DNA from 2 places in the Limosilactobacillus pulli genome. Region 2 is predicted to be linked to the other one. Evidence: predicted binding sites of a transcription regulator. Region 2 holds the regulator's gene; the other holds the start of a gene.
What was found. Region 2 encodes CtsR, which represses protease genes until heat stress. Its sites were predicted from a motif close to TTGGTCAAAAAAGGTCAAANA; they were not measured.
Positions count from the first base shown of each region.

Region 1: clpP (ATP-dependent Clp endopeptidase proteolytic subunit ClpP) is a predicted target of CtsR. The motif match lies at 4,701-4,721, and genes of this name have one in related genera.

Region 1 is NZ_CANCWQ010000011.1:37,770-44,890, forward strand. Features, by position in the region: gene aroD (type I 3-dehydroquinate dehydratase) at 1-723, shown strand, start outside; gene rapZ (RNase adapter RapZ) at 1,019-1,888, shown strand; gene QOS03_RS04980 (gluconeogenesis factor YvcK family protein) at 1,901-2,890, shown strand; gene whiA (DNA-binding protein WhiA) at 2,909-3,847, shown strand; gene clpP (ATP-dependent Clp endopeptidase proteolytic subunit ClpP) at 4,039-4,632, opposite strand; gene QOS03_RS04995 (hypothetical protein) at 4,803-4,928, opposite strand; gene QOS03_RS05000 (hypothetical protein) at 5,331-5,462, shown strand; tRNA gene QOS03_RS05005 (tRNA-Arg) at 5,597-5,668, opposite strand; gene gap (type I glyceraldehyde-3-phosphate dehydrogenase) at 5,978-6,991, shown strand; gene QOS03_RS05015 (phosphoglycerate kinase) at 7,083-7,121, shown strand, end outside.
Region 2 is NZ_CANCWQ010000004.1:15,978-23,098, forward strand. Features, by position in the region: gene QOS03_RS02055 (amidohydrolase) at 1-564, opposite strand, end outside; gene adhP (alcohol dehydrogenase AdhP) at 944-1,966, shown strand; gene QOS03_RS02065 (CtsR family transcriptional regulator) at 2,131-2,598, shown strand; gene QOS03_RS02070 (ATP-dependent Clp protease ATP-binding subunit) at 2,620-5,118, shown strand; gene QOS03_RS02075 (TetR/AcrR family transcriptional regulator) at 5,304-5,912, shown strand; gene rpoB (DNA-directed RNA polymerase subunit beta) at 6,139-7,121, shown strand, end outside.

The DNA of each region.
Region 1 (7,121 bases), on a different contig from region 2:
TTGGGCAATGGCAGACCTAAAATTGCCGTTCCAATCGTTGCTGATGATCAAACATCCATTGAAAAGCAGGCACAAGCCATCGTAAATGCGCAGCCAGACGTTGTTGAATGGCGAATTGATTTTTTTGATGATGTCCTGGATTTTGAAAAACTACGCTCAGCAGCCCTTAAATTGAGAAAAATACTGACTGAGCTGCCGCTTTTAACCACGTTTCGCACGATTGAAGAAGGTGGCAGTCGAAAGCTTGATGAAGCAAAGTATTTTCAGATCGTACATTTTGTAATTGAAAATGAGCTGACGGATGCCATTGATCTTGAGCTGTTTCATCAAAGATCTCAGATTGAGCGAATCGTAGCACTGGCAAACACTCATGGTATTAAGGTAATTATGAGCAGCCACGATTTTGCCCGAACGCCAGCTGCTGAAGAGATCTATTATCGCTTGCACGTGATAGCTGATCTTGGTGCCGATGTGGCTAAGATTGCCGTTATGCCGCAAAACTCAAATGATGTTTTGACACTTTTGCAAGCGACTGCTCAAGCACATGCACAACTGGATTTGCCATTGATTACCATGGCCATGGGCGATCTAGGGAAGGTAACGCGCATGGCCGGTGAGGTCTTTGGCTCAGCATTGACGTTTGGTGCCGTTGAAAAGGCCTCAGCCCCCGGTCAGCTAAGCATTGCCGAATTAAGGAGGGCACTGGATAATTTAAAAATTTAAGATAATTGATCTTAAAAGCATGAGGCTGGGAATTAACTCAACCTCTTAACTATTTTATGGATAGTAATGCCTCAGCGCAGTAGCTGGCTGGCAGTTCAAACGCTGATAAATCAGCATTTGACCGACCTAGCCATCATTGCGGAGGTTCGAAGACAAACTCCGAAAATTGGTCGCAAGCTGATTTTCGGAGTTTTTTCTCACTCTCATGCTTTTTTAATGAAAAGTCATTAAAATTAAAAGACACGCCCGGGTGTGATACAATGAGAAGCGTATTTTGAATTGAGGTGATAGCTCCGTGGCAAAACCACTACAAGTCGTGATCATTACTGGGATGAGTGGCGCCGGTAAGACGGTTGCCGTTCAAAGCTTTGAGGATCTAGGCTATTTTGTAATTGATAACATGCTGCCTAATCTGGCGGAAAAATTTGCCGACGTGATCCAAAACGCTGCTGAATTCGACCAGATGACGATGGTAATGGACTCGCGATCACAAGCATTCTATGACCAGATTCTACCTTGCATTCAGCGCTTGAAGAATCGGACTGATCTAAAAGTTGAAGTTTTGTTTTTGGATGCCAGTGATGTTGAGCTGGTATCACGCTATAAGGAAACGCGGCGCTCGCACCCGCTGTCACGGCAAGGTGGCGTTTTAGAAGGAATTCAAAAGGAACGGACGCTTTTGAGTGATCTGAAGAGTCAAGCCGACGTTGTTATTGACACCACTAACCTGACGCCGCGCAATCTGCGGCTACGGATTGATGACTACTTTGGCAATGGTCAGACCAGCAGCTTTTTTGTTGAGGTTATGTCGTTTGGTTTTAAATATGGATTGCCATTAGATGCTGATATCGTTATTGATGCTCGTTTTTTGCCCAACCCATTCTATCTGCCTGAGCTCAAGCATTTAACCGGCAACGATCAGCCAGTCCAAGACTATGTGATGAAGAGTCAGTTGGCCCAAGATTTTTATTCACACCTCAAGGCCCTGTTAAAGGTAACCTTACCTGGCTATATTCAAGAAGGCAAAAGCAGCCTGACGATTGCCATTGGCTGTACTGGCGGTCAGCATCGTTCAGTAACGATTGCCAACCGGTTAAATCATGATCTGCGTCAGGATGGCTATACGGTCAATCTGCATCATCGTGACGTCGATAAGGCAAAATAAGGAGGCATTCAAATGATCCACAAACCTAAAATCGTCATGATCGGTGGGGGGACGGGACTTCCTGAGATTCTACATGGTCTTAGGGACAAAGACGTTGACGTTACAGCAATCGTGACGGTAGCCGATGACGGCGGCTCATCAGGAATCTTGCGCGACTATGTCAATGTGGTACCGCCTGGTGATATTCGCAATGCACTGGTTGCCTTATCAGAATTATCGGAACTAGAGCTGTCAATTTTTCAATATCGTTTCAACAGTACTGACCAGTTCCTGGCTGGGCATGCGATTGGTAATCTGATTATTTCAGCTTTGGCTGAGATGAAAGGCGGCGATATTTTCGCTGCCGTGCAGGAACTGTCGTCATTGATGAAGATTAAAGGACACATCTATCCGGTTACCGATGAGCCGCTGACCTTAAATGCCGAGTTTACTGACGGTTCGACATTGAGTGGTGAATCCGAGATTACGGCGGCACATAAGCGAATTCAGCGGGTCTGGATCACGCCGTCCAATAATGAGAATCATCACCAGGCAAAAGCGGTCAAGCAGGTTATTGATGCCATTATGGATGCCGATCAAATCGTATTAGGACCAGGGAGTCTGTTTACCAGCATCTTGCCCAACCTGATGATCGAAAACGTTGGTCGGGCCGTCTGTGAAACCAAAGCTGAAGTTGTCTATATCTGCAACATCATGACACAAAAGGGTGAAACCGACAATTTCTCAGATGCTGATCATGTGCGCGTGCTCAACTCGCACTTAAAGCAAAATTTCATTGATACCGTTTTGGTAAATATTCAGCCGGTGCCAAAAGACTATATTGATTTTCAAGAATGGAACGAGATCTCTCAGCCTGTCAAGCATGACTTTCAAGGCTTGCGTGATATGAGCTGTCGGGTAATTTCCAGTAATTTCTTGCGTTTAAGAGACAATGGGGCGTTTCATGATCGCGACAAGGTGGTGGCTGAACTGCTGAATCGTCTACATGGCGTCCATTATTAACAAGAGGGGGAATCGCGCATGTCATATGCCAACGAGGTAAAAAAAGAGCTGACGGGGCTGCAGGTGCACTTGGATAATGCCAAGGCCGAACTGATGGCGCTGATTCGGATGAATGGCGCTTTAGGAATTGCCAATCGCAATCTGGTTTTAAACGTTCAAACGGAAAGCCCGGCGATTGCTCGCAGAATCTACTCGCTTTTAAAGCAGTTTTATCAAGTTGAAAGTGAGATCGTCGTCCGGCGTAAGATGAAGCTTAAAAAGAACAATCAATACGTGGTACGCCTGCGCTATCACGCCCAAGAGATTCTCAGTGATCTGGGAATTTTGGAAGGTTTTCAGATTAAAGAAAAGGTTCCAATGGCATTGCTTAAGGATGATTTGATGATTCGTTCGTATCTGCGTGGGGCGTTTTTGGCGGGCGGTTCAGTCAATAATCCTGAGACATCGCGCTATCATCTGGAAATTTATTCTTTATATGAAGAACATAATGAAATGATTGCCCAGATGATCAATCGCTATCATCTGAATGCCCGAACCACGGCTCGCCGCAGCGGCTACATCGTCTATCTGAAAGAAGCCGAAAAGATTGCCGAGTTTCTTCAGTTAATCGGTGCTACCAATGGCATGCTCAAGTTTGAAAATATTCGAATCGTACGTGACATGCGCAATTCCGTCAATCGACTGGTCAACTGCGAGAATGCCAATATGGATAAGGTTGCCAATGCATCCAATCGCCAAATCGAAAATATCCGTCTGATTGATTCAATGGTTGGTTTGGACAGTCTGCCAGAAAAGCTGCGCGCTATTGCCGAAACCCGTCTGGCTCATCAAGAAGTCAGTCTAAAAGAGCTCGGCGTTTTGGTGCCAGGTGGTCCAATCTCGAAATCAGGGGTTAACCACCGATTGCGTAAATTAAATGCCTATGCCGATGAATTACGGCACGCTAAGAGCAACTAAAAAGAAACTGAGAATAAAGTCCGAAAATAGAAAAATGGCTGAAGATTGCGTCACTCAAAACGTTGATCTTCAGCCGTTTTATTATTAAAGATTGTTTTATTTCACTATAAAAATTAATCTTTCCCAGCCTCAATAGCAAATAAAAGCCACGGCTGATAACAGTCGTGGCTTTAGTTATTTAGGTCAAACAATTACTTCAGTTTGGCACTGTTTTCCATGATGCCGTCAAGCAGACCGTAGTCAACGGCTTCCTGGGCCGTTAAGTAGTGGTCGCGTTCAGTATCACGTTCGATTTGCTCAATTGGCTGGCCGGAATTTTCTGCCAAAATGCCATTGATCATCTTACGCGTCTTCAAGATTTCTTCAGCTGCGATCTGAATCTCGGTTTGTTGACCTTGAGCACCACCAGATGGTTGGTGAATCATAACCGTTGAGTGTGGCAAACCGAAACGCTTGCCCTTGGCACCAGATGATACCAGCACGCTGGCCATTGATGCGGCCATACCGATTACGATGGTCTGAACATCGGCTTTGATGAAGTTCATCGTGTCATAGATGGCCATCCCAGAGGTTACGACACCACCGGGTGAGTTAATGTAAAGGTAAATATCTTTGGTTGAATCTTGCGCATCCAAGAATAGCAGCTGCGCAACGATTGAGTTTGCCATGTCATCTTCAATCGGACCGGACAGCATAATGATGCGGTCCTTCAACAGACGTGAATAAATGTCATAAGCGCGTTCGCCGCGTGATGACTGTTCAATGACCGTTGGAACTAAGCTCATGCTTTGGCCTCCCTCTTAATTAGCAGTAGTCAGCTTCGATTGCTAACTTATGTGAATACTATACTCGATAGGTCAGAAAAGGTCAAATGTTTTGTCACAAAAAAAGACGCTGCCAAGTACGACCTAAATGTCGTCAATGACAGCGTTTTCTAGTCTTATAATAGGTAGAATTATTTCAAGTCAGCTGAGATCATGCTCAGTTCTTGATCGGCGATTTCGGCATCCAGCATGGCCCGATCGTCATTTTCGATCAATTTCTTAAGTTCGTTCAATTCGTGCATGTTCTTTTTAAACATAGATTTCATCTCCCCGAATAATATGGATTTGTGAATGAATTAATTGTTAACCTCTGTGATGTCTAAGACTATACACCCAATTGGTATTATTGACAAGTGCCTATTTTAAGCTATTTTTGGTTTTTATGCCTAAATTGGTATAGGTCAAATTGGCGGAAAACGTTTATCAATTTTTTATTGTGAAAATAGTGCTAACGTTTCCAAAGGTCAACGCAGACTGGCTTTCCAGCTTAGAAATTAAAAAATGAGCAAGATGCCCAAAATCAGTCAGATAATCAAAAAATTTTTTTGAATTTTATTGATGACAGCTTGGTTGTAATAATAGTTGTTGATTTTTGATACCTTGACCCTTATAATTGGAATGTTGATTATTTACGTTAGATATAAAGGAGGCATATTGCTATGCGTAAAGCACATCCATACGGCGTACAAGGCCGTCGCCCAGTCGCAGACCGTTACACGCGGGCTAAGAAGGAAAAGAAAATCGAAGCTATTCGTAAGTGGGCTAAGCAAAAGCCAGCTGAAGAAAAGTAATTTGCTTTTCCATTTAAAAAAGACCTCATCCAGGCTGACTGTGATGAGGTCTTTTTTATGCTGATTTTTAATTAAGATCATTTAAGTATAATAAAAGCACTGATCAGCCTGACCAGTGCTTTGATGTACCTAAATGCGCCCCCCGGGAGTCGAACCCGGATCTCGAGAACCGGAATCTCACGTGCGATCCATTACACTAAGGGCGCATCTTGTTTAGATGAGTTCGCATAAATAACGCGAACGTTTATTATAATATCCTTTGCAGCACCAAAATGCAAGAGGAAAATGAATATTTTTACAAAAATATTGGATGGATCCAATTTGATGAAAACTAAATACATTTCCATGGACAAGTTAGTCGGTTTTGAGTATCATAAACAACGTAGGTTAGTGTGATTGTTTAGCTAGCAGACAAAATTGCCAATTTTTTCCTTAAATTTGGCAATTTTGGATGAAAAGTTGTGGTAAACTAAACAAGAACATTGAATTATTTTCCTAAAGGAGGAAATTGCAGTATGACTGTAAAAATTGGTATTAATGGCTTTGGCCGTATTGGTCGTTTGGCTTTCCGTCGGATCCACGAACTGGGCTCCAAGGACATTGAAGTTGTTGCAATCAACGATTTGACTACTCCTTCAATGCTGGCCTACCTGCTGAAGTACGACTCTACTCACGGCAAGTTCCCTGGCGAAGTTTCTTCCACTGACAAGGGCATCGTTGTTGATGGCAAGGAATACCCTGTATACGCTGAACGCGACGCACGGAACATTCCTTGGGTTAAGAACGATGGTGTTGACTTCGTTCTGGAATGTACTGGTTTCTACACTTCTGCAGAAAAGTCACAAGCACACCTGGACGCTGGCGCAAAGCGTGTGCTGATTTCTGCACCTGCTGGTAACATCCCAACTGTTGTTCCTGGTGTTAACCTGGACACGCTGAAGGCTGACGACAAGATCGTTTCTGCTGGTTCTTGCACGACCAGCTGCCTGGCTCCAATGGCTTACTTCCTGAACAAGGAATTCGGCGTTAAGGTTGGTACCATGACTACGATCCACGCATTTACTTCCACGCAAGCTATCCTGGACGGTCCTCGTGGCAAGAAGATGCGTAACAACCGTACTGCAAGCACGAACACGATTCCTCACTCTTCTGGTGCTGCCAAGGCTATCGGCCTGGTTATCCCAGAACTGAACGGTAAGCTGTCCGGTCACGCACAACGTGTTGGTGTCGTTGACGGTTCCCTGACTGAACTTGTTTCTATCCTGGACAAGGAAGTTACGGTTGATGAAGTCAACGCTGCTATGAAGAAGGCAACTGAAGGCAACGAAGCCTTTGGTTACACTGAAGACCCAATCGTATCTTCTGACATCATTGGTTCTACTTACGGTTCTGTCTTCGACCCATCTCAAACTGAAATCATGTCTGATGGCGAAGGCGCACAACTGGTTAAGACGGTTGCTTGGTACGACAACGAATACGGCTTCACTTGCAACATGATCCGTACGCTGCTTCACTTCGCTACTCTGTAATGGTAATGCGAACTGAATAGTACCAATTAGGAAGGCGGGAGGAGGAAACTCCGCCCGCCTTCTTTTCAAATTAAGGAGGAATTGGTCAATTATGGCTAAAATGACTGTTGAAGATCTTCCATTGGAAGGC
Region 2 (7,121 bases):
CAGCTGACTGGCAGCTACCTCGCGCATAAAACCATTGGGACGCCCATCGGCAAAGTGCTCAATCTTACCACCCTTGGGATCCGGCGTATCTTTATCAATGCCAGCTAGTTCCAAGGCTTTAGAATTGCCGACCGATGAGTGACAATCAGACCGATAGATGAAAATTGGCTGTTCAGTCGTAACCTGATCAAGATCATCAACGGTTGGTGAGCAGTGCTCAGCTAATTTGGTTTCATCAAATCCCCAGCCTTCGATCCAGACATCGGGTCCTTGACCAAGCTGTGGCGACTGTTTGAGTGCAGTGATCATTTCTTTGATGCTGTTGACATTGGGTGGCGTGCAGGCCGTACCATGAAGAGCATCGGCAATATATTTTGGATGGGTATGACAGTCAATTAAGCCTGGCAAAACGGTCTGCTGATGCAGATCAATGGCGTCTGGATCATCAATCTGATCAGTCTGGCCAATCCAACTGATGCGGCCGTCTTTGACTTTAAAGGCAGTAGTAAAATCAGTCTCGCTGGTACCGACAAAGATCTTGCCGTTGACAAAGGTTTGTTCCATGATTGTTTCCTCCGTATCATTTTTGGTAGCGGTAACATTATAATAATCCGCTTATTGAACTGAGACAACCAACGAAAATTAAAACTGGATATTAATGGTAATTATGTCTATAAAATCAATCGTAGCATCTTGCCGATTTATACTTTTTAACCATCTTGAAAGCCTTTGCTTATTTTTGATAAGTGTATATCTGCACAAATCAAAAATAATTTTGAAAGTGCTTTAGGTAGCTGTAAACGCCTTGATTACGCCTAAATAGCCACTTTCTAATTAAATGGTCTAGTTTAAATGTGCAAACATTCACTTTCCAAATGGAGCTGAATCTGCTAAGATAGTGGCTGTAAAGGAAATCTAATGATTGCAAAGGAGATTTTGCTCTATGAAAGCTGCTGTTATTCGTGAAAACTGTGATGGTTTCGTTGACGTCAAGGATGTAACGCTGCGTGACCTGAAGCCAGGTGAAGCACTGGTTGACATGGAATACTGTGGTCTTTGCCACACTGACCTGCACGTTGCTGCTGGTGACTTTGGCAAGAAGCCTGGTACGATCATCGGTCACGAAGGTGTTGGCCGTGTATCCAAGGTTGCTCCTGGCGTTACCAGCCTGAAAGTCGGCGACCGGGTATCCATCGCTTGGTTCTTCAAGGGCTGTGGTCACTGTGAATACTGTCTGACTGGCCGTGAAACGCTTTGCCGCAACGTTCTGAACGCCGGCTACACTGCTGATGGTGCCATGGCTGAACAATGCATCGTACCTGCTGACTATGCAGTTAAGGTACCAGAAGGCCTGGACCCAGTAGAGGCTACTTCTCTGACTTGTGCCGGTGTTACGATGTACAAGGCTCTGAAGGTTTCCGGCATCAAGCCAGGTCAATGGGTATCAATCGTTGGTGCTGGTGGTCTGGGTAACCTGGGTATCCAATTTGCTCACAACGTATTTGGTGCTCACGTTGTTGCCGTTGACGGTAACCCTGACAAGCTGGAAGCTGCCAAGAAGGAAGGCGCTGAAGTCCTGATCAACCGTCACGACGGCAATGTTGACGAACAGATCCAAGAAAAGGTTGGCGGCGTTCACGCAGCTGTTGTTACGGCCGTTACGCCAGCTGCCTTTGACCAAGCTGTTGACTCTCTGCGTCCAGATGGCAAGCTGGTTGCCGTTGCCCTGCCAAAGGGTGACATGCAATTGAACATTGCTAAGACGGTTCTGGATGGGATCGTAGTTGCCGGTTCTCTGGTTGGTACTCGTCAAGACTTGGCTGAATGTTTCCAATTCGGTGCTGAAGGCAAGGTTCACCCAATCGTTAAGACTCGCAAGCTGGAAGAAATCAACGATATGATTCAAGAACTGAAGGACAACAAAGTGGTTGGCCGGAACGTCGTTGACTTCGTTCACAACAAGTAATCGAATAATGGCTGGGATAAGCAGTTCCTGGCAATCCTAAAAATAAGGTTCACCGCTGTTTTAATAGCGGTGGACTTTTTTGATTCTTTCGCCCAGATATTTTCAAGTATATATGGTAGAATTAAGGTCAATATTAGTCAGATGAAGAACGAGGGGGCGAAACTTTGGAAGACCGCAGTATATCAGATGTTATTGAGGCATACCTCAAAGAGATTCTTGGTAACTCAGAACAGATTGAAATTCGTCGCTCGGAGGTTGCCAATCATTTTGACGTGGTACCTTCACAGATCAATTATGTAATTAAGACTCGCTTTACTCTGCAGAATGGCTATCTGGTGCAAAGCAAGCGTGGCGGTGGCGGCTATATCCGGATTGAGCGCATTAATCTACTGGATGATGTTGACGTCTTGGATATGCTGATCAATGCGATTGGTGATTCGATCAGTGAACGCGATGCCTTCGATGTCATTAGAACCTTATATGAAGAAAAAGTCGTTACACGACGCGAGGGTGATCTGATGATGGTGATGGTTGCCAAACAGACCTTGAAACTGGATAGTCGGGTTAAGGAAAATCAGCTGCGGGCTCGGGTCCTAACCTCGCTGCTGAACCGACTGCGTTTTGAAAGCTAGAGAGAAAGAGACGGTGATTTAATGGACAATAATTCATACACCCGAAGTGCACAAAACGTTTTGCAGATTGCCCAAGAACAGGCACATTACTTTAAGCATCAGGCCGTGGGGACCGAACATCTGCTGCTGGCTTTGAGTATGGTTTCCAATAGTATTGCCGGCCGTGTTTTAAGTCAATTCAACATTACCAGTGATGACATCAGAGAAGAAATTGAAAGTCTGACCGGCTATGGCACGATGCAAGAAGTTGATCGCGATACCTACCTGCCGGACTCACCCAAGCTGCGCAGTATTCTGGCACTGGCTAGCCAGATGGCACAACGACTGCAGGCTCCTCAGATTGGCACTGAGCATTTATTGCTGGCACTTTTGAGTGATGACGCAATTTTGTCGTCACGAATTTTGAACAATCTAGACGTCAACCCTAAGCAGGCGCGGCGGATTCTGTTAAGACGATTGGGAATTGCTGAAAATCAGCAGCGACGTGCGCCAAGGCGACGTCCAAGTGAAGACGATAGCAGTGATGGTGAGGTTCAGGGGACGCCAACGCTGGATAAGCTGGCGCGCGATCTTACTCAGATTGCGCGTGGTGGCGGCATGGATCCGGTAGTTGGCCGTGATCGTGAAATTAAACGAGTCATTCAGATTCTCAGTCGGCGAACCAAAAACAACCCAGTTCTGATTGGTGAGCCTGGGGTTGGTAAAACAGCGATTGTTGAAGGCCTTGCTGAACGGATCGTAGCCGGTCGGGTTCCCGAAGAGCTGGCTGATAAACGACTGATGATGCTGGATATGGGATCTTTGGTTGCCGGTACCAAGTATCGTGGTGAGTTTGAGGATCGCCTGAAAAAAATCATTAACGAGATTTACCATGATGGTCATGTGATTTTATTCATCGATGAACTGCATACCTTGGTTGGAGCTGGTGGTGCCGAAGGGGCAATTGATGCCTCAAACATCTTAAAGCCAGCCCTGGCCCGTGGTGAACTGCAGACGATCGGGGCTACGACGCTTGATGAGTATCAAAAATACATTGAATCAGACGCAGCCTTAGAACGACGTTTTGCTACGGTTCAAGTCGAAGAGCCGACTGCAGAAGATGCATTAAAGATTCTAAAAGGTCTGCGGCCAAAATATGAGGAGCATCATCATGTCAAAGTTGACGATGAGGCACTTGAAGCAGCCGTTAAACTGTCGACGCGCTATCTGACGAGTCGTTTTCTACCGGACAAGGCCATTGATTTAATGGACGAGGCGGCAGCCATGGTCCGGATTGAGGCTGAAGAAAAGACGTCGCCCCTGGCAGGTGAGCAAGCCAAGCTGCGTCAGTTGGGTGAAGAAAAAGAACAGGCCATCGAGCAGCAAAACTTTGATCGAGCGGCTCAACTCAGGCAGGCCGAATTAACCATCAAGGCCCGGTTGGCTGAGGAAGAAAAGCGACGTCAAGAGCAGGCTGACCAATATCAGCTGCATGTTGGCGCCGAAGACATCGCTAAGGTAGTTGCGGAATGGACGGGTGTGCCATTGACGCAACTGCAGAAATCAGAAAGCGACCGTTTGATCAATCTGGAACACGTGCTGCATCAGCGCGTGATTGGTCAAGACGAGGCCGTTTCTGCGATTGCACGCTCAATTCGACGGGCACGCAGCGGGCTTAAGGATCCCAACCGTCCCATTGGTTCATTTATGTTCCTTGGTCCTACTGGTGTCGGCAAGACTGAATTGGCTAAGGCATTGGCAGAAGCGATGTTTGGTTCGGAAAACAACATGATTCGCGTTGACATGTCTGAATATATGGAAAAATACAGCGTCAGTCGTTTGATTGGCGCAGCACCTGGCTATGTCGGCTATGATGAGGGTGGCCAGTTGACAGAAAAGGTTCGTCAGCATCCATACAGTGTCGTATTGCTTGATGAGGCCGAAAAAGCTCATCCAGACGTATTCAATCTGTTGCTGCAGGTTTTAGATGACGGCTATCTGACGGATTCTAAAGGGCGGCGCGTAGATTTCCGCAATACGATTTTGATTATGACTTCCAACCTGGGGGCAACACAGCTGCAAGACGAAAAGCAGGTTGGCTTTGGTGCTTCGGATATGGCTCATGATTATCAGGCAATGTCGTCTGCCATCAAACAGCAGTTGAAGCTGCATTTTAGACCCGAATTCTTGAACCGAATCGATGAAACGGTAATCTTCCATTCATTGAATGAAAAAGAACTGCACCAGATTGTCAAGCTTTTGGCCGGTAAGGTCACGAAACGGATTGCTGAACGTGATATTAAGCTGCGCTTTACGCCGGGGGCAATTGACGTGATTGCCAAAGCTGGCTATGATCCCGAATACGGAGCACGTCCATTGCGGCGCGCCTTGCAAAATCTGGTTGAAGATCCGCTTAGTGAGGCTCTGCTGGCCGGCTCGGTTCAAGGCGGCGATGAGGTTGTGATTGGATCGCATCAAGGCAAGATTACCCTTAAGGATAAGCGCGGGGATGCCAAACCGGAATTGATTGCGTTGCCTTAAAAAACGTTGTTCTCGATAAATAACCTGATAGACAAATCTTAAAAGTCATTAAATCACCATTTACCAAAATGGGATTTGGTGACTTTTATTTTAGCGAATTGGTAACCCAAACTTGCAAGAACTGGCTTTTCGTGTGAGAATTACTTTGACTAATATGGGAAACCAATAAGGGAGAATTTATTGAAATGAAACGTGCAGAACAACTGGCAAAAACGCGCCAGGCAATCTTAAAAACCGCTACGACTCTGTTTTTGCAAAAGGGCTTTTCTGGCGCTTCAACCAGAGATATTGCCAAACAGATTGGGATTACGCAACCAGCCTTATACCATCACTTTAATAATAAAGAAGTGCTGTACCTGGCCGTTTTAACCAACCTTTGCGGCAAGGTGCGCCAAGACATCAATAAGGTAATGCGTAAGCAACAGATCGCTCCAGAAGAACGACTATATGGCATCACCGAAGTTTTGAAAAAGCATCACCCACTCAACGTCTATGATCAGTATCAAGAAGCCAAAAGAGAGATTTCCGAAAGTGCTCAGCGCAAATTAGACATGCTGTTTATGATGGACTACATTGAACCGATTGCTGATTTCTTCAAACTGCCAGAAGTCAATCTGCGGCCAGAATTGTTGCCAAGAGAAGCTGCTGAGCTGTTCTTGGCTGATCTGGCACCGATTTTTGATTCGTTCCGGCCAATTGGCGGCCATGCTATTTCCGAAGAGCAGCGTACCAAACTGATTTTGGACTGCATTTTACGCGGCTTGACGGTTGCTGAACCAGCCAGTGAAAAATAAGAACTAAATATTGACATTGGATAAGCAAACGCGTATGATGACCAGTGTATGTAATTGCGAGTTCATTTGAGTTCCGTGATCTCTTGTCCATGGGATTCTTTATAAAAACCAAAGACAGCTGCCAGCTGTTTTTGGATTTTTTTTGCCCAAAAGCAGGAATTTTGACTAATTGTAATCAAAATGTAATATTACAAATTCAACTGAACTTGCCCAACAAATTTGAGAGGTGAATAGTTTGGCCGGACATTTAGTAAAATACGGTAAGCACCGTACGCGTCGCAGTTACTCCCGTATCAAGGAAGTACTGGACCTGCCTAACTTGATTGAAATCCAGACCGATTCCTATAACTGGTTTATGGAAAAAGGTCTGCGGGAAATGTTTAACGACATCATGCCAATCGATGACTTCCAAGGCAAACTGTCGTTGGAATTCGTCGACTACCAACTGCTTGAACCTAAGTACACGGTTGATGAAGCCCGGGAACACGATGCAAACTACTCTGCACCATTGCACGTTACCCTGCGCCTGACGAACCACGAAACTGGCGAAATCAAGTCCCAAGACGTGTTCTTCGGTGACTTCCCACTGATGACGGACCAAGGTACCTTCATTATTAATGGTGCCGAGCGAGTAATCGTTTCTCAACTGGTCCGCTCACCTGGTGTCTACTACAATGAAGAAGACGACAAGAACGGCCGGCCAAGCTATGGCGCTACCTTTATTCCAAACCGTGGTGCCTGGCTGGAATACGAAACCGATGCCAAGGGAATCTCTTACGTGCGGGTTGACCGGACGCGGAAGCTGCCCCTGACTGAAATGGTCCGTGCACTGGGTTTTGGCTCTGATGACGAAATTATCGATATGCTGGGTGGCAACAGCGAAGGCTTGTCAGCTACGATCGACAAGGATGTGCACAAGAACCCCGAAGACTCCCGTGTTGAAGAAGCCTTAAAGGACATTTACGAACGGCTGCGTCCTGGTGAGCCAAAGACGGCCGATTCTGCTCGCAACCTGCTGACAGCGCGCTTCTTTGATCCAAAGCGCTACGACATGGCACCGGTTGGCCGTTACAAGACCAATAAGAAGCTGATGATGAAGTACCGTCTGCTGGGTCAAACGCTGGCCGAAACGCTGGCTGATCCGGAAACAGGTGAAATCTTAGCCAACAAGGGCGACGTAGTTACCAAAGAAGTTCTGAAGACTCTGGA